Regions from separate parts of the Klebsiella sp. Sb-30 genome, predicted to be linked through region 3. Evidence: predicted binding sites of a transcription regulator. Region 3 holds the regulator's gene; each other region holds the start of a gene.
The links. The regulator CRP, encoded in region 3, controls carbon source genes, mostly activating them, when cyclic AMP is high. The targets are predictions, from matches to a motif close to ATGTGANNNNNNTCACAT.

Region 1: a site for CRP is predicted at 5,725-5,742, ahead of AC236I_RS24750 (6-phosphofructokinase). Genes of this name have one in related genera too.
Region 2: a site for CRP is predicted at 2,060-2,077, ahead of cdd (cytidine deaminase). Genes of this name have one in related genera too.
Region 4: a site for CRP is predicted at 4,010-4,027, ahead of bhsA (multiple stress resistance protein BhsA). Genes of this name have one in related genera too.

Annotation. Positions count from the first base shown of each region.
Region 1 covers NZ_CM172749.1:5,291,765-5,299,178, forward strand. The annotation lists gene AC236I_RS24710 (AzlC family ABC transporter permease) at 1-252, shown strand, start outside; gene AC236I_RS24715 (AzlD domain-containing protein) at 252-575, shown strand; gene AC236I_RS24720 (P-loop nucleotide/nucleoside kinase family protein) at 617-1,171, opposite strand; gene AC236I_RS24725 (PTS sugar transporter subunit IIA) at 1,168-1,605, opposite strand; gene AC236I_RS24730 (hypothetical protein) at 1,615-1,884, opposite strand; gene AC236I_RS24735 (class II fructose-bisphosphate aldolase) at 1,951-2,793, opposite strand; gene AC236I_RS24740 (PTS sugar transporter subunit IIC) at 2,780-4,147, opposite strand; gene AC236I_RS24745 (PTS sugar transporter subunit IIB) at 4,140-4,454, opposite strand; gene AC236I_RS24750 (6-phosphofructokinase) at 4,466-5,446, opposite strand; gene AC236I_RS24755 (YdgH/BhsA/McbA-like domain containing protein) at 5,848-6,060, opposite strand; gene fdhD (formate dehydrogenase accessory sulfurtransferase FdhD) at 6,188-7,024, opposite strand; gene fdnG (formate dehydrogenase-N subunit alpha) at 7,181-7,414, shown strand, end outside.
Region 2 covers NZ_CM172749.1:1,631,758-1,639,171, forward strand. The annotation lists gene mglC (galactose/methyl galactoside ABC transporter permease MglC) at 1-38, shown strand, start outside; gene sanA (outer membrane permeability protein SanA) at 278-991, opposite strand; gene cdd (cytidine deaminase) at 1,117-2,001, opposite strand; gene AC236I_RS07750 (CidB/LrgB family autolysis modulator) at 2,129-2,824, opposite strand; gene AC236I_RS07755 (CidA/LrgA family protein) at 2,814-3,221, opposite strand; gene dusC (tRNA dihydrouridine(16) synthase DusC) at 3,592-4,524, shown strand; gene AC236I_RS07765 (carbohydrate porin) at 4,877-6,241, shown strand; gene bglG (transcriptional antiterminator BglG) at 6,418-7,251, shown strand; partial or broken gene bglF (PTS beta-glucoside transporter subunit IIABC) at 7,283-7,414, shown strand, end outside.
Region 3 covers NZ_CM172749.1:436,197-443,610, forward strand. The annotation lists gene AC236I_RS01965 (YccS/YhfK family putative transporter) at 1-1,424, opposite strand, end outside; gene crp (cAMP-activated global transcriptional regulator CRP) at 1,477-2,109, opposite strand; gene AC236I_RS01975 (OsmC family protein) at 2,416-2,820, shown strand; gene AC236I_RS01980 (phosphoribulokinase) at 2,901-3,767, opposite strand; gene AC236I_RS01985 (YheU family protein) at 3,803-4,021, opposite strand; gene AC236I_RS01990 (hydrolase) at 4,018-5,016, opposite strand; gene AC236I_RS01995 (nuclear transport factor 2 family protein) at 5,250-5,702, opposite strand; gene AC236I_RS02000 (ABC transporter ATP-binding protein) at 5,815-7,414, opposite strand, start outside.
Region 4 covers NZ_CM172749.1:3,266,017-3,273,430, reverse strand. The annotation lists gene AC236I_RS15325 (glycine zipper 2TM domain-containing protein) at 192-731, shown strand; gene AC236I_RS15320 (TonB-dependent siderophore receptor) at 787-2,973, opposite strand; gene AC236I_RS15315 (TetR/AcrR family transcriptional regulator) at 3,218-3,853, opposite strand; gene bhsA (multiple stress resistance protein BhsA) at 4,102-4,359, shown strand; gene ldtC (L,D-transpeptidase LdtC) at 4,573-5,535, opposite strand; gene mfd (transcription-repair coupling factor) at 5,705-7,414, opposite strand, start outside.

The sequences.
Region 1 (7,414 bases), 530 kb from region 3:
GCGATTATCTGGCCCGTAGGGGCGCTACTCGGCGCCATGGTCGGCAAGCTATTGCCCGACCCGGAAACCATTGGTCTGGATGCGGTATTCCCGGCTATTTTGCTGGCGCTGGTGATTCCGGCGTTTAAAAACCGCACCACCTTAATCCGCGCCTGCAGCGGCGCGGCGCTATCCCTGGCCACCGTTCCCTTTGCTCCGGTGGGTCTGCCGGTGCTGCTCTCATTGTTTGGCTTGATGACGAGGAAAAAATAATGGCTGATATCACGCTGTTCATCGTCGGCATGGCGATTTTATCGGCAGGAACCTATTTGATGCGTCTGGGCGGGGCGAAGCTCGGCAGTCGTTTAGCGCTTTCTGAACGTTCTCAGGCGCTGCTTTCCGATGCGGCAACGGTATTGCTGTTTTCTGTTGCCCTGGCGACCACCTTTTATGAAGGTGAACATTTTGCCGGCATGGCGCGGGTGCTGGGCGTCGGTTTCGCCGTTTTTCTTGCCTGGCGCAAAATGCCGCTGATCGTGGTGATTATTTCGGCGGCGGTGATCACGGCGCTGCTGCGTCTGGCCGGGCTTTCGTAGGCCGGACAGGCGCAAGCACTATCCGGCAAGCAGACGCTCCGTCAACCCAGGGTCTGCTTAATCCACTCCGATAGCCTGATAATATCCAACGGTTGCTGTTGATCCACCGTGAAGACCGGGCCAAGTCGCATCGGCTCAGCCCGTTCAGCCAACAGGGCAAGCTCCGGCAGATATTCTTCTCCGGGGTGGCCCGCCCGACGATCCTGCAGACGCGTGGCATAGCGTGACACGGCAAGCTCAGGAGAGATTTGATTCCAGATCTCAACCACTTTCTCAACTCCCGCCTGATGCAGCCATCGTTGTAGCGTTTCCCGGGGCTGGAAACCGAACCAGGCGTCGACTAACCAGATAACGTTGGCTGGTGAATGGCCGATGATCGACCAGATAACCTCGTAGGCCGCGCATCCCAGCTGACGATTAAAAGGCCGATCGATGTCGGTAAAGCACGCCATAAACGGTTCTTTAATCTCATCGATGGTCAGGAGCGGCAGGCCAAAGGTTTGCGATAGCGCCTGGGTTATCGTGCTCTTTCCCGAAGCGGGGACGCCGTTAATTAAGATCACGGTTTTACAGCCGGCAGTGAGATGTCTGTTCATAACAACGCTATCACCTCTTCTCTGGTACTGGCGGCGCGAAGCCTGGCCATGGTTTCGTTATTGTCCAGCAGTGCAACAATCGCCCGAATTCCCTCTTCAATATGCGCATTGCTATCCTGGGCGCCGAACATAATGACGATATCCGCCCTGTCGCTTCCGGCAAATTGAATCGGTTTATCTAATACCACCAGACTGAAGCAGTTTCGCTTCACCCCGCACTCCGGTCTGGCGTGTGGAATGGCAATCCCCTCTTCAAATACGTAATAAGCACCGTGATTGAGAGTATTATCAATCACCGCTTTACTATAACTCTCAGAGATATACCCGTTCGCCACCAGGGGACTGGCGGCAAGCTCAATCACTTTGCGCCAGTCAGACTCCAGCACGCCGATCTGAATGGCATCGGCCTCAATCAGCAAATCTTTTATGGTCATTACGCCTCCCTAGATATTACGGCGAATAATATTGCGTAACTCATCAATACGAATAAATAGTGCGTCGATATCCTGACGATGTATTTTGCTTTTAGCATACACCGATAGCGCCCTGTTATACTTCAGCATCAATGCCTTCTGGATCTCACCATTGCCAGGCTCGCCCTGTAGTTCATTTTCCAGCGTCTTTATTTCCTCAGCCAGTTCGCGGGACAGCCGATCATAATCCTGCGACGGATGATTCTCTTTTTTCCACAACGCTTTCAGTGATTGAAACATAATCTTCTCCCGCCCTGACGGGTGCAGGGCTAACCTGGTAATGACAATTTATTATTGCGGATTTAACTATTTAAATAATTCCATTTTTTCCATCAGCACCTGGGTGACCGCATTATTGGCGGGAATTAAAAACTTACGCACGCTGTCATTAACCTTACCTTTTTCAAAAGTGGTTTTACATTGGTCAACCCACTGCACGTTCATTTCTGTGCCCACATTGACCTTATTAATCCCTTCAGTCACCGCTTTACGCATATCCTCATCACTGACGCCGGTACCACCGTGCAGCACCAGCGGAACGCCCGTAGCCCGGCTAATCTCCTGAAGGCGCTGATGCTGGATCTGCGCCTTGCCGGTATAAAGGCCGTGCACGGTGCCGACGGAGACAGCCAGCATGTCAACCCGGGTCTCAGTTACGAAGCGCGTGGCGTCTTCGACGGTGGTAAAGCTGATATCCTCTGCGGCAACGGCTTTACCATCTTCTGAACCCCCGATGGCGCCCAGCTCCCCTTCAACGGTGATATTCCGCGGCCGCGCCATTTCCACCACAATCCGCGTATTGCCGATATTTTCCTCGAGCCCCAGGTGTGAACCGTCGTACATGACCGATGAAAATCCGGCATTCATGGCTGTTTCAATCGCACTGATATCAGAACAGTGATCCAGATGCAGACAGGTTGGCACATTTTCACTTTCCGCCAGTGAACGGACGGCATCCACCAGTAAACGATAGCCAAGATATTCCGCCGTACCGGTCGAGATTTGAATCATTAAAGGGCTATTGCTCTTTTGCGCGGCTTTAAAAAAAGCCGGTAGCATTTCAATACAATGCAAATTAAATGAGCCAATAGCTTTGTAATTTCTTTGCTGAGCGATTTTCAGAATATCGTTAAAATTATACAGACTCATGAATCTTTTCCCCTTTAGGCTTAGATGATGTACCGTTTACGAACCATGCCAGTGCGGCAACAAAAACAATAAACAAGGCGACAAATAACCAGTTGTTCTGTAAGGCATGGCCTAATACCAGGCCTGAACTAATAACATCTGAATCACTGAATGTGACGCCGGTAAAACCGTAGCTTTCAAGCATCGGTACCAGAATGGCAGGCAGGAAAGTAATAAACAGACCGTGAACCACACCGCCAATCATTGCCCCGCGACGCCCACCCAGCGCATTACCAAAGACGCCCGCCGTACCGCCGGCAAAGAAGTTGGTTAACAGTCCAGGGAGGATCATCGCCAGGCCAAACATCGGGAAGACCAACATGCCAATGATCGAACCCACCGTCGTTGCGAGGAATCCCACGATGACCGCGTTAGGGGCATAAGGGAACAGGACGGGACAGTCCAGCGCCGGTTTCGCATCCGGCACAATACGCATGGCAATACCGCGAAAAGCCGGGACCAGTTCATTCAGTAACAAGCGCACGCCGCTGTAGAGGACAAAGACCCCTGCCACAAACTGAACAGACTGCATAAAGGCATACATCAGGTAGTTCACACCGCCGGAAAACTGGGCGATATACTCGGGTCCGGCAGCCAGCGCCGGGATCAGGTACATGGGGACCATCACCACCGCCATGGCGAGATAGGTATCCTGCAGAAACTTGAAGTTATCAGGCAGTTCAAGATCTTCTGTGGAGCGGGAACCTTTACCCACCACTTTGGCCACCGCCGCCTGGACTAAATATCCGATGGTGCAAAAATGCCCGAGAGCCACATCGTCAGAATCGGTAATACGTCTGACCACCGGCTGCGCTAACGCCGGCATCAGTACCGCCATGACGCCGCCAAAGATACCGCCGGTCAGGATCAGCGGCAGCCCGGTCAGCCCGGCTTTGTAGCCAATCACCGTGCCAATCGTTGCCATCCACAGCAGCGCCTGTCCGGTGAGGAAGATATATTTCAGCGGTGTCAGGCGGGCGATAATAATATTAACGGCAAAGATCACCATCAGCGTCAGCGCCACTTCAGAACCCAGTTCTCGATTCGCCAGACCGGCGATAGCAGCGACATCGGTGATGTATCCTTTCATCCCGAAACCGTGGGTGAAGATATCGTTAAGGAAGCTCAGGGTGGCGACAATAATATTAATGCCGGCCATCATAATTAAGAACCCGAGCAGCGTTTTAAACGTCCCCTCAACCGTTTTACCCACTGACTTCTTCTGTAAAATCAGACCCAGCATGGCAATAAACGCGATTAATATCGAAGCCTGGCCGAGCAAATCTTTTACAATAAACTCGATAAAGCTATTCATGATCGGTCACCTTCAGATTGCGCTCTTTCAGGAATGAGACAATTTTCCGCTCAATTTCATCTTTATCCGTCAGGCGGTTGAGGACCACTACACGTTTTATTTCCTCTTCATTAGCGTCGGCGGTTAATATGTCGGCGAATGTTTTTTGCGTCAAAATAATGTCGGATTTAAATGCTCCAGCTTCAGATACGGTGGTATGTTCAATATGTGCAGGAATTTCCAGTTTCTTTAATACTGCTTTCGCCGTCATTTCGATGGCAAAGCTTGAACCGAGGCCGCAGCCACATACGCAAAGAATTTTCAGCATGTAGGGTCTCCTCAAATAATATTGAGTTGTTTGGCAAGTTTATAATGATGTCCTTCGATATCTACCAGACGTTTTTTCATACTGACTAAGTCAATTGGAATAGGTTTATTGCTTGAATTTATAATAATGGCTTTATTTTTCATTCCTGACTGAATACAGCGAACGACTTCGTTCGCCATGATCGTGCCCTGGTAAATTTCTTCGCAGGTCGGGTCGCCGCTGCGCAGTCCATAGCCGATAATGGTTTTACGGATGCGGACACCGATGCGTGGCTCAAGCTGTTTGATCATCGTATCGATAGCCCCTTGAAACCCAGGGGAATACTCCCTGGTGTAACCTTCAGAGCAAAGTATCACCACGCTGTTTTGCTCGCGAAGCTTGCGTCTGACGCGCTCGGCCAGATCCTCTAATGGCATCTGTGCTTCCGGGATCAGCGCAATATCGGCATTACTTTTAATTGCTGACTGCAGCGTTAGCTCTCCACAATACCCTCCTAATATTTCAACCATAAACACCCGCCCAGGTAATGCTCTGCCGGTATTTCTTAAACGAGAAACCTCCTTGATAATTTGTTCGCAGGCTGTAGAAAAACCGATAGTATAATCACTACCGTATACATCATTATCGATAGTCATCCCGACACCGAAACAGTTAATATCAAATTCGCTAAGCGTATTAAGGAACTGTAGGCTGCCATCACCGCCGGCCATAATGAGTACATCAAGGCGCAGCGACTTAATTTTCCTGGCTATAGTTTCATACTCACTCCGCAGCAATTTACGCGTGGTTCGGCCGGACGTAATAACAGGCAGTGAACAAATAGAGAAATCGACAAGATCCCGCCAGGCGATTTCCTGATGATTTTTATCGAGCAGCCCAGGTATTCCACCATTAAAAATGGTGATCTCCGCGCTTGCGAGCTTCGCAACCTGAAAAATGAAATTATTAATTCCCGATACATCGCCACCGCTAATAACAATACCGATTTTCATGGTCACCACCGTCATATTTCCTTGCCCACATTTATCCCTAAGTTCAAGACCTGGATTTGCAACGAAGATCACATAATTATGATTAATTGATCCGTGGTAACGATTGACAGACGTAAATATGGGGTGTTTTTTGTGATGTGCGTCTCACTTAAAAGATGAGATCGCCTTAACAGTTATTTTCAAATAACTTTATTATTCATTAGGTTAAATATTGAGAGGATAGCGTGTCATTTTGCTTGCCAGCGGGTTAATTTCGTCGCCAAAAGCAAAGAAGAGAAACGTGATAAACACCACATTTTTTTGAGGAGAAGTGGAGGTGTCGGGCGGAGAGTTTTCCGGATGGTAAAAGCACAAAAACAAAAAAAGCGCCCGCAGGCGCTCTTTCGACGGTGATGCCGGTTTTATTTGTTCAGTTCTGCCGTCATATGCACGCGATTACCGGTGAAGGCTTCGGTGATGGTGTAAGAAGAAGCACCGGCGGCCTGAGCCTGAGCGGCGATTTTCGCTTCCGCACCGTCCATTGTAGAGGAGGTTGCGCTCACTGACTGCGCGGCATAAGAACCAAAGGAAGCGGTAAGAGCGATAACTACAGCAAAAGTTTTGATGCTTTTCATGATGTAAATCCTTCATTAAGTTGTTTGGGTAAGGCGTTGTGCCTTGATGTGATAAATAATAGACCTCACAACCCACGACTAAAAGCGTAAGGATTTGCTCTCATCGTTCAAAAAAATTGACTTATTTTTAACCGGCGATCAGCCGCTGCGGATGGGTGTAAACCGTTGCCCTGCCCGGGCGGCAAAAGCCCACCAGCGTCAGGTTGCAACGTTCCGCGACCTCCACCGCCAGCGCGGTAGCGGCGGAAACCGCAAACAGAATTTCCACACCGCACATTGCCGCCTTCTGCACCATCTCGTAGCTGGCACGGCTGGAGACTAGCGCCGCCCCGCATTGCCAGTCATCGCCCTCTTCTACCCGTCGCCCCAGCAGTTTATCCAGCGCGACGTGACGCCCGACATCCTCATGTCCGCCCGCCAGCTCACCGGACGGACGCAGCCACGCCGCCGCATGGGTGCAGCCGGTGATATGGCCAATCGGCTGAACATCACGAAGCTGCTCCAGCGCGCGATCGAGATTCCCCAGGCTAAAGGTTTGGGTGAAAGGTAAAGGTTGCACCGGCTTGCCGATATCGTTGAGCTGCTCAACGCCGCAAACGCCGCAGCCGGTGCGCCCGGCCAGCGCGCGACGGCGCTCTTTCAGTCCCATAAAACGACGGCTGGAGAGTTCAATCTGCACTTCCAGACCGTTGCAGGCCGGCACCACTTCCATCCCGTAGATCTCGCGCCGGTTTTCAATAATCCCTTCGGATAATGAAAAACCGACGGCAAATCGTTGCAGGTCGGTGGGAGAGGCCATCATGACAACGTGTGAGATACCGTTATAGACCAGCGCCACAGGAACTTCTTCGGCTAATTCGTCAGACTGCGGATGTTGCAAATCATCGCGCTTCCAGAGCGCGACCTGACGACATCCTGTGATGTTTGTCACATTTTCAATTTGTTCGGGAGGGTTCTTGTTCACTTTGTCTTAACCGTATTGGAACAGGCATACACACAATGTGGTATTCTTTGCATACCCCTTCAAGTGAAAGGGTGATCACCCCCAATTCTGAACCTTTGCGGCGCTTACCGCAAAGTAAATAACTACATGTGACAATGTCGATACAAGGAGTGAACCATGCAGGTCAGCAGAAGGCAGTTCTTTAAGATCTGCGCTGGCGGTATGGCAGGCACAACGGCTGCAGCGCTGGGTTTTGCCCCAGGCGCCGCGCTCGCGGAAACCCGGCAATATAAACTGCTGCGTACCCGTGAAACCCGTAACACCTGTACGTACTGTTCTGTCGGTTGTGGGCTGTTAATGTATAGCCTCGGCGACGGTGCGAAAAACGCCAAAGCATCCATCTTTCATATC
Region 2 (7,414 bases), 1.2 Mb from region 3:
TGGCGCTGGATTCGTTGAAATACGCGCGCAAAAAATAACCGTCCGTTGTTATCCCGCCCGTGCATTTGCGCGGGCTTTTTTTCGTCTGTTTACCACGGCCAGGGTGAAAGCGGGAGGGGGTGTCGCGGTCTCTGCCTGGTTACTGGCGGGCCGCTGTAGAGCGCACTTAGCGCAACGCTTCGCCCGAACACCCGTTTACCTGAACCAGACCGCGATAAATAGCTGACCGCGCAAGGCGGAGTGGGCCGGCGGAAAGCATACCGCCATCAACGACCCGTCATTTACTCTTTTGCAGTTCCAGCAGCTGTTCTGGCGTTACGGCAGGATAGGACTGCGCTCCCTCCGGCACTTCCTGCAAAGTTGGTATCGGTATCAGCGGCCCTAAAAAGCGGGGTTCGCGTTTGAACACGTACAAATCCGCCAGCGCGCCAAACCGGGCGCCAAACTCACGTAAACGCACGTTCCACATATCCTTCGGCGAAGGTACGGCGTAACACTGCGCCTGAATCCCCATATGCAGGGCGATAAACAGCGCCCGTTCGCAGTGGAAGCGTTGGGTAATGATAATAAAGTCGTTGGTATCGAAAACCTTGCGGGTGCGCACGATAGAGTCGAGGGTGCGGAACCCGGCGTAATCGAGCACGATATCGGCAGGGTCGACGCCGCCTTTGATTAAATCGCGGCGCATGGTCATCGGTTCGTTGTAGCTTTGCAGCGCATTATCGCCGCTCAGCAGCAGGTAGTTCACCTTGCCGCTATTGTAAGCGTTCAGCGCACCCTGAATACGATAGCGATAATACTGATTAATCACTCCGGTGCGATAGTACTTGGCGGTACCGAGCACCACCCCAACCTGGCGGTAGGGCAGATCCTGGAGTTCATCATAGATATAGGGAGCGGTTTTCCAGCTCATCCAACGGTCAAGACCCAGCACGGTCAACAGCAGCAGGCCGAACAGGACTAACAGGCTGTATAACACACGCTTTAACATTCACCTGACTCATGTGGACAATGGAGCTATCAGGCTACTTTACCCGCCGGGCAAGAGCAAGAAACCATCGTTTAATTGCGGGGATTTTCAACAATGCGGGCCAACAGGCCCGCATGACGGGTCACTTAGCCGAGCAGGACGCGATCAATATTGTGGCAACCCAACGCTTTCAGCGTTGCGACGGTTGCATCCCACTGAATCAGCGCCGCATCGGCTTTCTCAGCCAGAATGGCGCGCTGAATATCCGGATAGTCATATCCGTTGAGGCTCAGCAGGTTGAGCGCTCCCTGCAGCGGCGGCAGCGTTGGGTTAAATGCCGCGTTTTCCGCATAGCTACCGGCGAAAATGGTGCCGTCTTTCAACTCCAGCGCCACGCCGGAAGGCGACTGGCTGTACGGCATATGGCAGCGGTTGGCTGCCTGAATGGCCGCCTGCGCCAGGGTGTCGCCGGTCAGCGGGAAACCATGATCCTGTTCATCCATCAGCAGCGTTTTAATCTCGAGATCTTTCGGACCGAAGGCATCCGGCAGATAGTGCTGTAGAGAATGCGCTTCGCGACCCGGCAGATGAATACGCAGGACCTGGCTGCTGTTCAGCTCATTCATAAACTGACGACAGTGGCCGCAGGGGGTGTAGTTGACGGTAATAGCATTGAGCGAGCGTTCGCCGCGCAGCCACGCGTGGCTAATGGCGCTTTGCTCGGCGTGCACGGTTTGCTGCATCGTGGCGCCGAGGAATTCCATGTTGCCGCCAAAATACCAGGTACCGCTAATACCGCGGGCGATGGCGCCAACGTTAAAATGGGACAGGTCGGCGCGCGCACAGGCCGCCGCGAGCGGCAGCAGCGCAAAGGCCAGCGCGTCTTCATCGAGGCCTGTTGCATTCCGCAGCGTGGCGACCTGACCGGCATCCAGCAAAGCCGGGAAGTGTGGGTCGATCAGCATCGGTGCGATGGCCGTTTGCAGGTCTGCCGCCAGGTGGGGAAGAGCAGCGTGAAAACGTGGGTGCATGGCGTTGCCTCATAACAATGTAATGGGAATCTAGTGTACGGGCGGGGGTAGCCCGTATATGTGATTAATATCTCATTGTTTATGCAACATGTTTATGTTGCACTGATAAATGTGACGTAGGTCACTATTATCCGACGATAGCCAGAATCAGCGGGAACAAAAAGGGGGCCACCAGCGAGGTGATAATCCCGCACAGCACCAGCGCCAGGGAGCTGAAAGCCCCTTCCTGATAATCCAGCTCCGCGCAGCGGGCGGTCCCGAGGGCATGCGATGCGGTCCCCATCGACAGGCCGCGCGAGGCTTTGGTGCGAATGCGCATCAGGTTAAGCAGGCTGTGGCCGAAAACCGCGCCGAGAATCCCCACGAAAATGACGCACACCGCGCTGATGGCCGGAATACCGCCAATGCTCCCGCTGACCGCCATCGCAATCGGCGTGGTGACCGACTTCGGCATAATCGACGCGGCGATTTGCGGTGTCGCGCCGAGCAGCAGCGCGACGGTAGTGCCGGTTACCATCGCCACGACGCTACCGATAAAGCAGATCGTAATGATCGATTTCCAGCGGGCGCGGATCTGATGCAGCTGCTCATACAACGGGAAGGCCAGCGCCACAACCGCAGGCTGAAGTAAATCGTTGAGAATTTTACTGCCCTGAAAATAGCGATCGTAGGAGATACCGCTGAGCAACAAAAAGGGGATGATCACCACCATCGCCACCAGCAGAGGATTCAGCAGCGGAAATTTAAACCGCGCGGCCAGCTTGCGGGCGAGGAAAAAGACGATCAGCGTCAGCGGCAAGGACCACCAGATTTCATGCATCATCTTTGACGTCCTCCGTTTGACCGACCACTTTACGTTCGCCGTGAACCAGATGTGAGCTCCAGCTCACCACCAGGAAGACCACTAATGTACTGATCGTGCAGGAGATTGCCACCGGGCCGAGCTGCGCACGCAGCAGATCCCAATATTGCATGACGCCAACGCCAATAGGCACGAACAGCAGCGCCATATAGCGAATCAATATGTTACAGCCGGGGTTGACCCACTTCGGCGGCATAATCTGTAGCGCCAGAAGAACGAACAAAATCAGCATGCCGATGATGCTGCCTGGAATGGTAATGGGCAGCAGGGAAGCAATAAAAATCCCGGCGTATAAACAAGCATAGATCAGGACAAAAGCCCGCAGGTACTGCCAGATAATATTCAGCGATTTACTCATGGTAATAACCCTTGATGAACCGTATTCATCATACAATTAAACCTTGAAATGTGCTACCGATCACATCATGAATTCCAGGCATAGATTTAATAGAGTAATGGAACCTTCGGGCATGCGGAATGCATGTTGATGAATCCTGCGATAAATAATAGTGAAAGCGCCGCGGGGAGAGCGGGGCGCTGCGCTTTTGTCCCGCCGCCCCGGCGCAACTCCGCTGTTCGCGGCGTGGCAAATTGCGCGTGACGCGAAGGGCGGTATCCCTGCCTTATCGCACCTCTCGACCTGCCAGGCGCAGCCGAACCACATTGAGATCTTTCAACCGACGCACAGAGGCGCTACCATAGCGCCTCTTTTTTTTCCGGGTAACAATATGCGTGTATTACTGGCGCCGATGGAAGGCGTGCTCGATTCGCTGGTGCGCGAGCTGCTGACCGAGGTTAACGATTACGATCTGTGCATCACCGAGTTTCTGCGGGTGGTGGATCAGCTGCTGCCGGTAAAATCGTTCTATAAACTGTGCCCGGAACTCCATCATCAAAGCCGCACCCCTTCCGGCACCCGTGTTCGGGTGCAGCTGCTGGGGCAATATCCGCAGTGGCTGGCGGAAAATGCCGCGCGGGCGGTGGAGCTGGGCTCCTGGGGCGTTGACTTGAACTGCGGCTGTCCGTCAAAGCTGGTGAACGGCAGCGGCGGCGGGGCGACGCTGCTTAAAGACCCGGAGCTTATCTATCGCGGCGCAAAAGCAATGCGCGAAGCGGTACCGGATCATCTGCCGGTGACGGTCAAAATTCGCCTGGGCTGGGACAGCGGAGCGCGGCAGTTCGAAATTGCCGATGCGGTAGAGCAGGCCGGCGCGACGGAGCTCGTGGTTCACGGCCGCACGAAAGAAGACGCTTATAAAGCGGAGCGGATCAACTGGGCGGCGATTGGCGAAATCCGCCAGCGGCTGTCAATTCCGGTTGTCGCTAACGGCGAAATCTGGGACTGGCAAAGCGCACAGGCGTGTCTGGCGGTCACCGGTTGCGACTCGGTAATGATTGGTCGCGGCGCGCTAAACGTGCCAAATTTAAGTCGGGTCATCAAATATAACGAACCGCGCATGCCGTGGCCGCAGGTCGTGGAGCTACTGAAAAAATATACGCGTCTGGAAAAACAGGGCGATACCGGGCTGTATCATGTTGCGCGAATTAAACAGTGGCTCAGTTATTTACGCAAAGAATATGATGAGGCGCTGGTCGTGTTTAATGAAATACGCACGCTGAAAACCTCGGCGGACATTGCGCTAGCCATTGCCCGTTATTAGGGAAGATTGTTAAATCGCTCACACTTTATTACTCGGGAACCATCTGCTGATGGGCATTTCTGTCGCTGAGTGATATTGTGTAACTTATATATTCAGGGTTGCTACTGATACAGGCAAAACCTAAGCACTTCCGCCATTTGTGGCTGGAGTGCTTAGGTTTTTTTTTGCCTTTTATTTTTGAGGAATTAAATGTTCATTTAAAGCAATGACTTATGATCTGCCCATGTGTGTCAACAACGCCGTTGAATGGCTGACGGGCAGGTATTGAAAAAATAAATATAAAGACGAAAAACGGGCGGGTTTATTGCCTGGGGCCAGCTATTACCCTTATTCAGTCACAACGGATATCATTATGCACAACAAAAAAATAAATCCCCTCCTGTTGATAGTGACATTTTCGCTGTTAACGCCCGGCGCTTTTGCCGCGGAAACGGAAAAATGGAACGGTACGGTATTAGGTTTTGAGAACCCGCAAAAAGGGTTGCTCGGGGAGATGTCAGGGATTCGTCCAATCCTTGAAAATAACGGATTTCATTATAATCTCGGCTACCTCAATGAAATGGGTTACAACGCGGGCGGCGGATATAACCATGATAAACAGCTGGCTTATATCGATCAGGTCGCTCTGACCTTTACGCAGGACCTGGAGCGCTGGACCGGGATCCCGGATGCACGTATCGAAGGTAATATCGTTAACCGTAACCACGATGACAACCTGACCACCCAGCGGCTGCAGGATCCGCGGGTTAATTTTAACGATCTGGCGCAGGAGAGCTGGGGAGGCCAGTCTATTACCCGTCTTGGCTGGCTGACCTTTGCCCGTAGCTTCGATGACCGTCGTCTGACGTGGCGTATCGGGATGATGAATAAGGTGCAGACCTTCGATCAGATTATCCCCTGCGATTTCCAGCTGCTTTCACAGTGCGGCGGCAAGTCCGCTAACTCGATGACCTGGAACAACTGGAACGTCCATACCTGGGGAACGACCGTCGAATATAAGCTGACCCCGACGCTGACGCTGAAGGGCGGTGTCATGGAGCAAAACCCGGAAGCCTCTTCCCGTAGCCACGCGTGGAGCTGGTCGACAAAAGGCAGCAAAGGCATTCTGCTGCCGGTAGAGATTGAAGCGCGGCCGGTCATCAATGGCCTTTCCGGCGCGTATAACCTCGGTGTGCTCTACACCAACGCGCCGCAGAGCGATCTGTATAGCGGAAAATCCGGCGGCCCCGGGGCCACCGATCCGCAAGGATATGCGCAATACGATCGCACCTGGTTTCTGTATGCCGGGATGAACCAGCAGATAACCCGCCATGCCGACGACCCCGATCGCGGGATGAGCGTCTCGCTGAGCGGCAGCTATAGCGATCAGCGCAGCAACTACATCCATACCGCCGTAGCCGCATCAATGCGCTATCGTGGCCTGTTTGACGCCCGTCCGCAAGACTGGCTGGGCTTTGGCCTGACCTGGATGGATATGAGCAACCATTACGCGCGCAATCAGCAGTATATGAATGAGGTCAGCGGAGCCACGGACTACTACGCGGCGAACTATCAGCCGGTGGCCGGGCATTCAGTGAATGCTGAACTGTACTACCGCCTGCGTCCGGTTTCGTGGCTTGAGCTGCAGCCAGGACTGCAGTACTGGCATCGTCCGGGCGGCGTCGCTCAGACTCAGGATGCCTGGGTCATCGAGTGGAAAACCGTGGTGACTTTCTGACGGTCTATACCGCGTCGAGTGATTAGTCGCGATCCGTATCACGTTTTTCGGCTTCGCAGGTTGAGCCGACGGAAGAAATTGCTACAGTGCGGGTGTTGGATTGCTACTGCTTCGGCAGGCAAAACCTGATTTCCCGGCTTTGTCGGGGGTCAGGTTTTTTTGTTTCTGGGGTTCATATGCAAATCGCCAAAGTTCTTAATAATAATGTGGTGGTTGTTTTAGATGAGCAGCGACGCGAACAGGTGGTGATGGGGCGAGGGCTAGCCTTTCAGAAACGCGTCGGTGACTCACTGGACGAAAGTAAAATTGAAAAGATCTTCGCGCTGCAGAGCGATGAACTGGTTGGCCGTTTAGGTGAATTACTCAGTCAGATACCGTTAGAAGTGATGACCACCTGCGATCGGATTATTGAACTGGCGCGCGGGCGGTTGGGTAAGTTGCAGGAGAGCCTGTATATCACCCTGACCGATCACTGCCATTTTGCTATTGAACGGCAAAAGAATGGGGTGACGATCCGCAACGTACTGCTGTGGGAAATTAAGCGGCTTTATCCGAAAGAGTTTGAGCTCGGGCAGGAGGCGCGGGCGATTATCGCCAGGCGGCTCGGCGTTGAGCTCGCCGAAGATGAGGCCGGATTTATTGCGCTGCACCTGGTCACCGCGCAGCTCAACAGCGAAATGCCGGAAGTGATGCATGTCACCCGGGTGATGCAGGAGATCCTGCAGCTGGTGAAGTATCAACTGCAGTTGAACTATGACGAAGAGTCGCTGAGCTACCAGCGCTTTGTCACTCATCTGAAGTTTTTTGCCCAGCGGATGCTGACGCGCACGGTGGTGGCAGATGATGACGTCACTTTGCACAGCGCGGTGAAAGATAACTACGCCAAAGCGTGGAAATGTGCCGAAACCGTCGCGATTCATCTACAGAAAAGCTATCAGCGGTCGCTGACGACGGAAGAAATTATGTTTCTCGCCATTCATATCGAGCGGGTGAGAAAAGAAGGGCGTTAATTCCCTTTACTGAAAACTGGATTGTTACTGCATAACGCAGGCAAAACCTGAGCGCGACGCCATCCGGCGTGGTTCTCGGGTTTTTTTTATTTTTACACTCAGTCACGGTTGCCTGCGGGCAGCGGAAGTAAGGAAAACAGCATGGAATATAAAGCACTCGCGC
Region 3 (7,414 bases):
AGAAGCTGCAGGGTATACACCGCCGTCACGGTAAAGCCAACCATCGCCCAGCCATAATGCTTGCGGATAATCAGGTAGCTCAGCAGCGTGACGAGCAGCATCGCGGAGAGCGTATAACCCTCCGGGACATGGAAGTGCAACGCCAGTCCGGCGATGGCCAGACCGGCAAGCGTACCTGCCGCCCGATGGACGATACGTACCCGCGTCGCGCCGTAGCCGTTTTGGGTTACAAAAAGCACCGTCATCAGGATCCAGTAAGGCTTGGGAAGGTTCAGGGCACTTCCCATCAGGCTCGCGGCCGTTAACATCACGCAGATACGCGCAGCGTTACGTAACGCCGGTGATTTTAACGAGAGATAGTTTTTTAGCGCGGGCAGCAGCGGCAGACGGCGCTCTTTATCCGCCATCAGGTTGCGAGCGTACAGCGGGCGCTGGGTACGCAGCACCCGGGCTATTCGGCTGAAGTGCCAGGCGCAGAACTGCCCTACCGGGTTGTCCGGATGCTGCCAGGCAATTTTCTCCAGCGCGCCGATCTGCTTATCCATGTTAAAGCGCCGCGGATAGCGGTGGTACAGGATGTCATCGGCCAGCACCCGCAGGCGAGCGGCAACGGTTTGCGCGTTCCAGCGGATCACCGCCTCGGCATGGCTGCGTTCTACCAGTTTTTGTACTTCTTCGGGTTGGTGCAGGCTGACGGAGATATGTTCCTGCAAATCCAGCGCCATCTGAAACGCCCGCAGCAGGCGCTTGTGGTCATTGCGCTGGTTCGCCGCCAGCATATGCATCTGCTGGTAGCATTGGGTGATCAGGTCCACCACCTTCTGCTGGCGCGTGAGCAGCGGCGGCAGTGAAGTGGTGGGATCGATATGCTGGGTCAGCAGGCTGTATTTGGCTTCGCAGTAGTTAGCCAGCTCGCGATAGAGCAGGCTCAGCGATTCGCGCAGCGGCTGCTCGCGCCATAGCCAAAACCAGAACCAGTTAAACAGACCGTACCACAGCGTCCCGAGGGCGTAGATCAGCAGTGGCTCCCAGACGGGCATGTTTCCGGCAAGGCTCAGGGTAAAGATCGCGGCAATCAACGAAGCGGGCAGAAGCCTGGCGTGCAGAGAGCTGATCTCCGCCGTCACGCCGAGCAGCAGCGCCAGGCCGCTGAGAATCAAAGGTAGCGGGATCGCCTGCTGAAGCAGAAGCTGGACGACCAGACTGCAGCCGGCGAACAGCGAACCGCCAATAATCAAGCGTTTAAAAAAACGTTTGTGCGGCGTATCCAGACCGGCGACGTTACAGCAGGCGGGCACCAGCGAGAACAGCAGACCTTGCTGTAAATGACCGAGGAGGAGGCCGATTGCGACAGGCAAACACAACACCAGCGTTTGCCGCAGTGCATAGTTGACTTCCGGGTGGTAAATCAGCCTGCGCCACATAGAGGGAAAACAAAAACGGCGTATTGCGCAAGCAATACGCCGTTTTATCGACTTAACGCGTACCGTATACGACGATAGTTTTACCGTGTGCGGAGATCAGGTTCTGATCTTCCAGCATCTTCAGGATACGGCCAACGGTTTCGCGGGAACAGCCAACAATCTGACCAATTTCCTGACGGGTAATTTTAATTTGCATACCATCAGGGTGGGTCATCGCATCCGGCTGTTTTGCCAGGTTCAACAGCGTCTGAGCGATGCGCCCGGTGACGTCGAGGAAGGCAAGGTTACCCACTTTTTCTGAGGTCACCTGCAGACGGCGAGCCATCTGCGACGACAAGCGCATCAGGATATCCGGGTTAACCTGAATGAGCTGACGGAATTTTTTGTAGGAGATTTCGGCCACTTCACATGCGGTTTTCGCACGTACCCAGGCGCTACGCTCCTGGCCTTCTTCAAACAAGCCTAATTCACCGATGAAATCGCCCTGGTTGAGGTAAGAGAGGATCATCTCTTTACCTTCTTCATCCTTGATGAGCACAGCCACAGAGCCTTTGACGATGTAGTACAACGTTTCTGCTTTTTCACCCTGGTGGATCAGCGTGCTTTTAGATGGGTACTTATGAATGTGGCAATGAGACAAGAACCATTCGAGGGTAGGGTCTGTTTGCGGTTTGCCAAGCACCATGCGCGGTTATCCTCTGTTATAAGCTATCTCCGGGTGCCGACACTACACGGCATCCGGGCATGCAATCGTATTGTTTCCCTATGCCTGGGAAACGGGCTGGTGATTTTTCTTCAGCCTGTAATGTGAACTCCTCTGCATACATGCAGTACATCAATGTAATACTGTAGCATCCCGACTGTTTTAGCATAGCTTTTGCCGCATGTCTCCTGGTGTCTCGCTTCAGCATGATGCAGGTCGCCTTCCGTTGCGAGAATTGTTATGTACGCGTAATCTGTCAGGAAAATTGCAACCTTGGAGTTAAATTTTATGCAAGCTCGTGTGAAATGGGTTGAAGGGTTAACCTTCATCGGAGAGTCGGCGTCAGGTCACCAGATTCTGATGGACGGCAACTCCGGAGATAAAGCGCCAAGCCCAATGGAGATGGTGCTGATGGCGGCGGGCGGATGCAGCGCGATCGATGTCGTGTCTATTTTGCAGAAAGGTCGTCACAACGTGACTAACTGTGAAGTCAAGCTGACGTCTGAACGTCGGGAAGAGGCGCCGCGTCTGTTTACCCATATCAACATGCATTTTATTGTCACCGGCAAGGAGCTGAAAGATGCGGCCGTCTCCCGTGCGGTGGATCTGTCGGCGGAGAAATACTGCTCGGTGGCGCTGATGCTGCAAAAAGCGGTGAACATCACCCATTCGTTTGAGGTGGTAGAGGCGTAATGCCAGATACCCGGTGGCGCGATGCTTACCGGGTTGACACCGTCTTGCAGGCCGGCGCAAGCGTAGCGCCGGCCGCGAATTTAAATTGCTTTACCTTCCATCAAACGCTCCACCAGCGGCGTCATGATGAGCTCCATCGCCAGCCCCATTTTCCCGCCAGGCACCACCAGCGTATTGATATGCGAGATAAACGAGCCCTGTAGCATCGCCAGCAGCCAGGGAAAATCGATATCCGGTAGGTTGCGGAAGTGGATCACTACAAAGCTTTCATCCAATGACGGAATGCCCTTCGCCGCAAACGGGTTGGAGGTGTCGACAGTGGGGACGCGCTGGAAGTTGATATGGGTGCGCGAAAACTGCGGTGTGATGAAGTTGATATAGTCTTCCATTGAACGGACCACGGAATCCATCACCGCTTCACGGGAGTGACCTCGTTCACTGGTATCGCGGATGAGCTTCTGAATCCATTCCAGGTTGACGATAGGCACCACGCCAACCAGCAGGTCGACATTCTGCGCGACGTTATACTGCGGCGTGACAACCCCGCCGTGCAGCCCTTCATAAAACAGGACATCGGTCGGTTCCGGTAGCGGTTGCCACGGTGTGAATGTGCCCGGTACCTGATTCCACGGCACCGCCTCATCATAGGTATGCAAATACTTGCGCGACTGGCCGCTACCGTTACGCCCGTACTCAAGGAAGGTGTTTTCCAGCAGGCCGAAGTCGTTGGCTTCCGGGCCGAAGTAGCTGATGTGTTTCCCCTGATCGCGCGCTTTGCGGATCGCCATGTCCATTTCCGGGCGGGTATAGCGATGGAAGCTGTCGCCTTCTACCTCCGCGGCACGCAGATTTAGCTGGGCGAAAATTTTACGAAAGGCGAGGCTGGTGGTCGTGGTTCCCGCGCCGCTGGAGCCCGTGACGGCAATCACCGGATGTTTGGCAGACATAACAACTCCCAGATTAAACGATGTGTGGCGCCGCCTTAGCCGTGAAACTGCTTGCGGGGCATGATGTTGACCGTCTCGTGCAGTTCTGACCACACCAGCACGGCTTCTCCGCTTTTCAATTGCTGTTTGACGTCGGCGACTTTATCCGCCAGCGAGCGTTCATGTTCACCATAATCGGTGCCTTCACGCAACACAAAGCTTTCGATCAGGTTATCCAGCGTTTCGGGATCCAGATCGTGCCAGGGAATAATCATTTTTGTGCTCCCAACCAACGGGTTAACCAGTCCGGGATACGCTTTTCCAGCCACATTTCCGGTTTGCGCAGCGTGCCGCCGACGAATCCGACGTGTCCGCCATTTTCGGTCAGCTGATACTCGACGTTTACCGGGAGCTGCTCTTGCGGCGGAATGGAGTGGTGGTCCATAAAAGGATCGTCCTTCGCATGAATGATCAGCGTCGGTTTCGTAATGTCGCTGAGGCGCGGCATGGCGCTGCACTGGCGATAGTAGTCCAGCGCATCGGCGAATCCGTGAATCCTGGCGGTGATCATATCGTCAAACTCGCGGATGCGGCGCATACCTTTGAGCTGGCGGAGATCAACCGGTAGCGAGCCGGGATAGGCTTTCAGCTTACGCGCGGCGTTGGCCTTTAACAGATTGAGCAGATAACGCTGATAGACCCGGGAAAAGCCCTTGTCCATATGATAGCTGCAGGCTTCGAGCATGAACGGGGCTGAGACAATAACCGCGGCATCAAGCGGGACATTATCGCCTTCTTCGGCCAGCAGGCAGCCCAGCATATTCCCGCCCAGCGAATAGCCGACGGCAGCGGTCGGCACCGCACCCCATTCGCGTTGTAGCCAGTGCAGGAACCAGCGGCCATCTTCGGTTTCACCCGAATGATAGATGCGGTTATTGCGGTTGGGTTCGCCGCTACAGCCGCGGAAATGCATCACCACGCCCAGCCAGCCGCGCTGCATGGCTGCATGGATAAGGCCATGAGCATAGGGGCTGTGCAGGCTACCCTCCAGCCCGTGGAACACCACCAGTCGCGGTTTGTGTTGCGCCCCGGCGGGGTCTTCGCTCCACGCCAGATCGACAAAATCACCGTCCGGGAGCTCAAGTCGCTGCCAGTGCGGCGTGAATCCCAGCTTACGGCGAATCAGGCGCGGCAGCATGGTCTGCAGATGACGATTGCCCACGCCGCGCATAGGGTGAAACTCACGCGAGTCGTTTTCGGGGGGCGTCATTTCTGTGGGGGTGATTTCAACCATAGCACCAGAGCAGTTAATCATCTTATAAAACAGTATACCGCGCATGAAGTGCGCAGGTTATCCAATATGTGGTCTTGCGGCCTGTGCTATAGGTTACACGAAATTGAAGCCGGATGAGGACTGCTCTTGCGGGATAAAGATGGCACGCTGCCCGGGAAGGCTGGAAGGGGAAACAGCCACCGCCAGGAGCGAATGGCTGTGGGGCTGGCTTAAAACATGCTGTTGCCGCTGGCGGTTTTTTCCGGAACCGTCTGAATAACATCCCAGTGCTCAACGATCTTGTTCTGCGCATCGAGGCGGAAAATATCGATAATCGCCCGGGTGACGCCCGGCTCGCGGCCGGTGGACGCAACGTGCAGAACGACATAGTCGCCGTCGACAATCACGCGTTTAATCTCGCTGTGAGAGTCGGGGAATTTCTCTTTCAGAAAGGCGATGAATTGACGAAAGCCTTCGGGCCCATCCTTCGCACCAGGATTATGCTGGATATACTCGTTTCCGAGGTAGGTTTTTGCGGCATCAAAGTCTTTATCGTTCAACGCTTTATTATAAAAAGCGATGACGTTTTCTTTGTTTTTCAATTCGCTCGCGCTGTAGGCGGCAAAAGCGGAGTGGGTCAGGGCACAAAGCAGTGAGAGGGAGATAAGCGTTTTTTTTACCATGGCAATGCCTCTTCGCAGATGAGTGTTGCGGTTTATAGCAGGGGCATATAACGGCGCGTTCCCATAACTCAGCGCCACTGCGTTTATACTCCCTGCCCTATCATAACCCGTTTTAACCTTCCTGTAGCATCTGTTCCAGCTGCTCTTGTGCATCCAGCCAGGCCATTTCACACTCTTCGAGACCGGATTTGGCACTGGCCTGTTGCTGCAGACAGCTGGTCAGCTCTGCTTTGCGGGAGGCATCATACAGCCCGCTGTCGCCGAGCTTCTCTTCCGCCTGGGCGAGCTGCGCGTTGAGCTTATCCATCTCTTTTTCGAGGCGGCTAATCTCTTTACGCAGCGGCTGAGTGAGCGTCCGTAATTCCGCTTCCCGACGTTTCTGGTCTTTGCGGGCCTGTGCGCTGTTACCGCTCTCTTTCGCAACGTCAGACGACGAGCTCTCCTGTTTCTGCGAGTCGCTGAGCCACTGCTGATAATCTTCCAGGTCGCCATCGAACTGCTCGACTTTACCGTCATGCACCAGATAGAGATCGTCGGTGGTGGAACGGATCAGGTGGCGATCGTGCGAGACCACCACCAACGCGCCTTCGAAATCAATCAGCGCTTCGGTCAAGGCCTGACGCATATCGAGATCGAGGTGGTTCGTCGGTTCATCGAGCAGCAGAAGGTTAGGTCGCTGCCAGACGATCAACGCCAGCACCAGGCGGGCTTTTTCACCACCGGAGAAACGCTGCGTCTCTTCGTTGACCTTATCGCTCTGGAAACCAAATCCGCCGAGATAGTCGCGCAGTTTCTGCTCTGTCTCCTGAGGCGCCAGGCGTGCCAGATGCTGTAACGGGGATTCGTCAGCGCGCAGAAACTCCAGCTGATGCTGAGCGAAGTAGCCGAGCTTAATGCCTTTAGCGAGGCCAATCTCGCCATGCAGCGGCTGGAGTTCGCCGGCCAGCAGCTTGATCAGCGTCGACTTGCCGGCGCCGTTTCGCCCTAACAGGCCAATGCGTGAACCGGGCACCAGGTTTAGTTTGATAGAGTCCAGAATCACCCGTTCGCCGTAGCCGGCGCTGACTTTTTCCATTTTCAGCAGCGGGTTTGGCAGGCTTTCCGGCGCGCGGAAACTAAAGTGGAACGGGTTATCGACGTGAGCCGGTGCGATAAGCTCCATGCGTTCCAGCATTTTAATGCGGCTCTGGGCCTGCTTGGCCTTGGTGGCCTTGGCGCGAAAGCGGTCGATATAGCTTTGCAGATGGGCGACGCGCAGCTGCTGGCTTTCATACATCGACTGCTGCTGTGACAGGCGGGTTGCGCGCTGCACTTCAAACGAGCTGTAGTTGCCGGTGTATTCGAACATCGTTTGCTGTTCGATATGAATAATTTTATCGACGATCGGATCCAGGAAGTCACGATCGTGAGAAATCAGAATCAGCGTGCCGGTGTAGCCTTTCAGCCATTTTTCCAGCCAGATGACTGCATCGAGATCGAGGTGGTTAGTCGGTTCATCGAGCAGCAGCAGATCGGAACGACAAATCAGCGCCTGCGCGAGGTTCAGGCGCATACGCCAACCGCCGGAAAAGTCGCTGACCGGGCTTTCAAGCTGCTCATTACTGAATCCCAGCCCGTGCAGCAGACTGGCGGCGCGCGAACGGATGGTCCAGGCATCGATGGCATCCAGTTTGCCGTGCACCGTCGCGATGGCGTGGCCGTCATTGCGCTCG
Region 4 (7,414 bases), 2.6 Mb from region 3:
CGTCGAGCCGGTTATCTCCTTGCCGGCTCAACGACAGAATTTCTGTCTGTCATTGAGCGCATAACATCTCAGATTCCTCTGAATCCACTCCGTTTTCCGCTTTTCCTCGCATTTTTCATCCGCTTTCTCATTTGCAAGGTTCCCGGGTCGATAGCAGAATTGTTTCTATCAGCAACAAGGGAGGATACCCCGTGAATAAATCAATGTTGGCGGGTATAGGGATTGGCGTGGCTGCCGCGCTGGGTGTTGCAGCTGTCGCTGGTCTTAACGTCTTAGATCGTGGCCCGCAATATGCGCAAGTGGTGTCCAGTACACCGATAAAAGAGACCGTAAAAACTCCGCGTCAGGAATGCCGTAACGTCACCGTGACCCATCGTCGTCCGGTGCAGGATGAAAACCGCATCGCCGGCTCCGTTCTTGGCGCCGTTGCCGGCGGGGTCATCGGCCATCAGTTTGGCGGCGGTCGTGGTCGCAGCGTGGCGACCGTAGTGGGCGCGTTGGGCGGCGGTTATGCCGGTAACCAGATTCAGGGCTCGATGCAGGAAGGGGATACCTACACCACCACCCAGCAGCGCTGTAAAACGGTGTACGACAAGTCGGACAAAATGCTGGGCTACGATGTGACCTACAAAATCGGCGATCAGCAGGGAAAAATCCGCATGGAACACGATCCCGGTACGCAGATTCCGCTGGACAGTAACGGCCAGCTGGTCCTTAACAACAAAGCGTAAAAAAGACGTGACTGTTATTTGCCCCTCCTGCACTCAGGCTGAGGGGCTTTTTTTATCAGAAGCTGACGGCGTAGTTCAGGCCAAAGGTACGCCCGCGACCTTTGTATTCATACAGTGAACTGCTGCCGTAGGTCGGGCTGTAGAGCAGCGGGGCGCGCTGTCCCCAGATGGTGACATAGTCTTCGTTCAGCAGGTTCTCGATGCTGAAGGTCAGTTTGCCAACCGGGAGCGCATAGCTGCCGATAAAGTCTACGGTATTGTAGCCGTCGAGCTTATTACCGCTGGCATCGCTCAGGTCGAATACCTGCTGAGTCTGCACGCGCAGCGACCACGGATCCGGCGCCCAGCCGACCCAGGCGGTGGCTTTGGAAGGCGAAGCGAGAGTCACATCCCATTTCTGCCAGCTACCGTCACTCTTCACCTGGGATTTCAACACGTTGAAGTTTGCACCTGTGCTCCAGTCGCTATCCGGGAAGAAGTAATCGACGGCCCCTTCCACACCGTAAATACGCCGCTTGTCGGATTGTACGTCGATCGTCATATCGGTACGGTTAACAACAATGGTTTTGTCCGAGGTGGAGTAGTATGCCGCCAGCTGGGTACGCAGATTATCGCCGGTGTAACGCCAGCCCAGTTCGTAGGAGTTGACTTTGATCCCCTGCAGCGGCGAATCACCCACGTTGACACTCGACAGCAGGGGATAGTTGCCGTTGACCGCCGCGCCGTATTTGCCGATACCATAGTATTTACCCGGGTCCGGCAGCTCGACGCCCTGCGAGAAGTTAAACCAGGTCTGCTGGCGGTCGGTGAGGTGGGCGACAATACCGGCGTTAAACAGGAAGTTATCATAATCCGTTTTACCACCCGGGATGGCATCGGCCGAGTTCACCTTGCCGCTGGCGACATCCTGCTGCTGGGCGTAGCCGACAAAATCATCAACCCGGTTTTCCGTCCACTGATAGCGCACGCCGCCGCTCAGGGTGAAAATATCATTCAGGTCATAACTACTCTGCAGGAACGGCGCCAGGTTTGTAATGCTATAGCCCGGATAACGTCCTGTTGTATAGATAGACTCGTTGTGCAGGCCGCCTGATGCCATCGAGGTGTTCAGATCGAAGAACATCTGGTTGGCATTAAAGGTCTCATGATCGGCATCCAGCCCCCAGGTCAGATCCCAGCCGTCGAGCGGTTGGCTGTTGAGGGTAATCTTCGCACCGTACTGATCGGTATCCTGTTTAGATGAGGAGAAGCTGTTGACCTGACCTTTGGTGAGCGTCGGGAAGGGGTAAAAGGTCAGCGACTCGTCGCGATAATAGATCTGGCTGACCAGATTCTGGCCGTAGAAATCGGCATCGGAGTATTGCAGGCTAATCAGATGCCGTTCGGTGCCAGGAACGCGGTCGGAATTGAGTCCGTCGGTGGTATAGGCTTTACCCTCGCCGGTGACGGCCGACATGTTTTTGCCGAGATACAGGCCGTAATCATCGCCCTGGCTTTTATAGTATTGCGTTACCAGCTGCAGCTGACGGTTATCGTCAATGTTGATGGTGCCGGTGCCCATGACATCCAGACGATCCGAGTGCTGCAGGCCGGTCTGCGTATTATCGAGGACCAGCGCATCGTTATTGCCATCATACCAGCCGCCAAAACGCTGATAAGCCACCGATAACCGGCCGGAGGCATGGTCGGTGCCGCCGCTGACCGCCGCCGCTACGCGTTCGTCGTGATCGTTGCTGTTGGCAAACCCGCTTTTGCCACCTAATTCCAGATCCACCTGGCGTTCCTGCTGCCCTTTTTTGGTCACGATATTGATCAGGCCGCCGGTACTGCCGCCGCCATACAGCGAAGTGGCGCCGGAGATGACTTCAATATGCTCAATGTTGAACGGGTCGATGGCGTCGAGCTGACGGCTGTCGGTACGGGAAGAGTTGAGGCGAACGCCGTCGATCAGCACCACGATGGCCCGCCCACGCATGTTCATTCCGTAGTTGGTTCGTCCCTGGCTGCTGACATCAATGCCGGGAATCAACTGGGCCAGGACGTCTTTGAACTCCTTTCCACCCTGAACCTGTTGTTCTATCTCCTGACCTTCGATAACCCACGTGGTTTGCGCCATTTCGGCGACGGTGCGGTGAGTTCGGTTGGCGCTAACGATAATGTTTTCTTCATCCGCCTGCGCGACAAAGGCGGGCAGGGCGGTGGCCAGCAGCAGTGGGTTAAGCACCCAGAGACGCTTGTTCATACGCATTCCTTTTATGAGTTAACGGCATTCATATTGTTTTTAGTGTTCGATGCGGGCGCATCGGATGTTACAGATGGAAATAAGCAGAAAAACTTAAGAGCGGATTTTGCACGTAGTGATTATTGTTATCAATATCATTTACAACAAAATTGACACCTAACAGCGTGAAAACATGAGTAAAATTGGGGTTAATCAGGAAAGAAGGGTGAAAACCCGGTGGCGATCGTCACCGGGGAAGCGCAGATTAGTGCTGGAGGATTTGCGGCCACAGCCGCAGAGTGGTATCGGCGATTTGCATCAGTCTGGTGAAATCAGCCCCTTCGCGTGCGCTGATGGACATCCCTTGCAACACGCAGTTTAAGAACTGCGCCAGCTGTCGCACATCGCCGTTTTCCGGCAGCTCGCCGCGCAGCTGACGCTGCTGGAAGAACTGGGTCAGCGTTTGTTCCTGCATCGCGTGCCGCGACTTAATGGTATTGGCGATCGCGGTAGATGATGCCGCCAGCGCCGCGGAAGTATTGATCATAAAGCAGCCTGCCGGCGTGTCTTTGCTGGTAAAGCAGGTGGCAATGGCGGTGAAATAGTCCCGCAGCGCCTGATCGACTGATTTTTCTTCGGCAAACAACAGCGCTTCATGTCTGGCGGCAAAACGTGAAATATAGCGATCCAGAACCGCGCGAAATAACCCTTCCTTGTTGACGAACTCAGCGTACAGCGTCGGTGCTTTTGCCCCGGTCGCCTCCACCAGATCGGCAAGAGAAGTTGCCTCGTAGCCGTGCTGCCAGAAAAGTGCCATAGCCTTATCCAGCGCCGCTTCCTTGTCGAACACTTTAGGTCGGCCACGGCTTTTTTTTGTGCAACTTTGAACGTCAGTTGTCATGATGCCGCTGTACCTATGTTGGTTTGTTGAAGGGGCATTATAAAAACAAACGTTACAACCTTCCAGCGCTGAACCCGCAAAAATAAATAATTCATATATGTATGAATTTTAAGTTGTTTATAAATAAATAAACGATCGTTATAAAAATTCATTGACGTGTGATATAGGTCACATTATTATTTACCTATCGATCGTTAGTTAATTCTTGCGACCCTACTAAAAAAATCATCTGCATAGGTATAATAATCATGAAAAACATCAAAACGCTGACGCTGGCCGCCGTGCTAAGCTCTCTTTCTTTCGCCAGCTTCGCGGCTGTTGAGGTGCAATCCACACCTGCCGGCCAACACAAAATAGGTACTGTTTCTGCCTCCGCCGGGACAAACCTGGGCTCGCTGGAAGACCAGCTGGCGCAGAAAGCGGAAGAAATGGGCGCAACCTCTTTCCGTATCACCTCAGTCACGGGTCCAAACACCCTGCATGGCACTGCGGTTATCTACAAATAAGTTTCGTTTTACCCCTGTCATGCCACTGACAAAACGCGACCCCTGACCCCTTTATCAGGCCGCGAGCAGTAAGTTGTTCCCTGTTATGCCACTTACGTGACGCGGTTTTCACCCCTTTATGAAACCGCGAAGCGTCGCACTATCGTTTTACCCCTTTGTTATCCCATAAAAAAACCGCCCCCAGGGGCGGTTTTTTTATTTCAGTCTACGCACTTACAATGACTGCTCGCCAGCAGTATGGTGGCGGGTAACGTCAATCGGCATACCTGAACGCAGCGTCATCGCACGATCCATCACCGTCTGATCGGTCTGCGCGGCCTGCTTAAACGCCGTCATCTCACTATTCAGGACTATCGGCAGCGTCTGCGGATCGTCATTTAAGTGTTTGGACAGCGGCTGATGGATTTCCACCAGACGTCTACCGTCAGGCTCCACGGAGACTTTCACTGGCGTGTTGATAATATTGACTTTTGTCCCTGGGGTGACGTGCTTAAACAGGGTTTTGATGTCGTCATCGCGCAGGCGGATACAGCCGGAGCTGACGCGCATTCCGATGCCAAAATCGGCATTCGTGCCATGCAGCAGATAGACGCCGCCGTAGGCCGCAAGGCGGATAGCATGGTGGCCCATCGGGTTATCCGGCCCGGCAGGTACCACGCCCGGGAGTTCTATCCCCATCGCTTTATACCGTGCGCGAATATTCGCCGTCGGCGTCCAGGTTGGATTTGCGCGCTTGTCGGAGACGGTGGTGATCATCGTAGGGGTCAGGGTATCGCCTCCCAACTGGCCGATACCGATAGGGTAGACGGTGACCTCGTTTTTCCCCGGCGGGTAATAGTAGAGGCGAAGCTCGGCGAGATTAATCACCAGCCCTTCGCGCGGCGCTTCCGGCAGTAGAGTCTGGAGCGGAATGGTCAGCACGCTGCCGGCACGCGGAACGTAAGGGTCGACGCCGGGATTAGCCTGAAGTAATGCCAGAAAGCCCACGTTGTATTTTTTGGCGATAGCTTCCAGCGAACCGCCGTTATTCTGGACGACGTGAAACTGATTTTGCCCGACGAGGCGGCTGCCTGACGGCGGTAAGGGCCAGGTATTGGCGCGGGCAGGAAGGGCCAGGACGCCAGCAACGGCCACCATTATCAGCCACAGTGAGAAACGCGATATGAGAGTAGTCATAATAAATAAGTGGTTATTTTTTATGAGGAAACAGACGGGGATTATCGCGCGGGCATCTGTGGGGAAACCCTGGTGAATTGCAAAATGTTTGTAAAGTTTACCGGGTGTGACCGCGACGGAAGAAAAACAGGCGCGGAAGACGGCGACGGGCACCGTCTCCGCGCTGCGATTATGCGGTCGCGTTCTCTTCTAACTGACGCATAAACTGGCGAACCCACTCCATCCGCGTTTTACGCTCGCCAAGATCCTGCATGAACTTCAGTCGCGTCGGACCATCCAGACGGAAGTGCTGTGGCTGTTTTTGCAGCAGGCCAATCAGCCATACCGGGTTGACGTTGTTCTTTTCATTGAACTCAATCACGCCGCCTTTCTCATTGCCCTCCAGCTTCCGGATTCCCAGCTTCTGCGCCTGTTGACGCAGGCGGGCGATATCCAGCAGGTTTCTCGCCGCATCCGGCAGCGGGCCGAAGCGGTCAATCAGTTCGACTTTAATCTCTTCCAGGTCGTGCTCATTCCTGGCGCTGGCAATCCGCTTGTAGAACGAGAGTCGGGTATTCACATCAGGAATAAAGTCGTCCGGCAACAGTGAAGGCATACGCAGCTCAACTTCAGTCTGCTGGCTGGTCAGATCCTCAAGCGAAGGTTCGCGTCCGGCTTTCAGCGCATCGACAGCATTCTCCAGAAGCTCCATATAGAGCGAAAAACCGATGGTGGTCATCTGCCCGCTCTGATCTTCGCCCAGCAGCTCGCCGGCACCGCGGATTTCCAGGTCATGCGTAGCCAGCGCGAAACCGGCGCCGAGATCCTCCAGCGAGGCGATGGCTTCCAGACGCTTTTGCGCATCGGTGGTCATCGCTTTCGGGTGCGGCGTCAGCAGCCAGGCATAGGCCTGATGATGCGAGCGGCCAACGCGTCCGCGCAGCTGGTGCAGCTGAGCCAGACCGAAATGGTCCGCGCGCTCGATGATAATGGTATTGGCGGTCGGGATATCGATCCCGGTCTCAATGATGGTGGTACAGACCAGCACGTTAAAGCGCTGGTGGTGGAAATCATTCATCACCCGTTCCAGCTCGCGCTCGCGCATCTGCCCGTGACCGATGGCAATACGTGCCTCCGGCACCAGCTCCGCGAGTCGATCCGCCGCTTTCTGGATATTCTCCACGTCGTTATAGAGGTAGTAGACCTGGCCGCCGCGCAGCACTTCACGCAGAATCGCCTCGCGAACCACCAGCGAGTCATACTCCCGGACGAAGGTTTTCACCGCCAGACGGCGGGCGGGCGGCGTGGCAATAATGGACAGATCCCGCATTCCGCTCATCGCCATGTTCAGCGTTCGTGGGATCGGCGTGGCGGTCAGCGTCAGAATATCGACGTCGGCACGCATCGCCTTGATTCGCTCTTTGTGGCGAACCCCGAAGCGATGCTCTTCATCGACGATCAGCAGCCCAAGGTCGCGCAGTTTGACTTCGCTTTGCAGCAGCTTATGCGTGCCGATAAGAATATCGATTTTACCCTCGGCGGCCTGTTCAAGAATCTGCGCCTGCTCTTTCGCGCTGCGAAAGCGTGACAGCATTTCAATGCGTACCGGCCAGTTGGCAAAGCGGTCGCAGAAATTATCGAAGTGCTGCTGCGCGAGCAGGGTGGTTGGCACCAGGACCGCGACCTGCTTGTGGTTCTCCACTGCCAGGAACGCGGCACGCATCGCTACTTCGGTTTTACCGAAGCCGACGTCGCCACAGACCAGGCGGTCCATGGCCAGCGGTTGACACATGTCGCTGAGAACGGCGTTAATTGCCTGCGCCTGATCCGGCGTGGTCTCAAACGGGAAACCGTCGCAGAATAGCTGGTACTGTTCGCGATCGTGCTTAAAGGCAAAGCC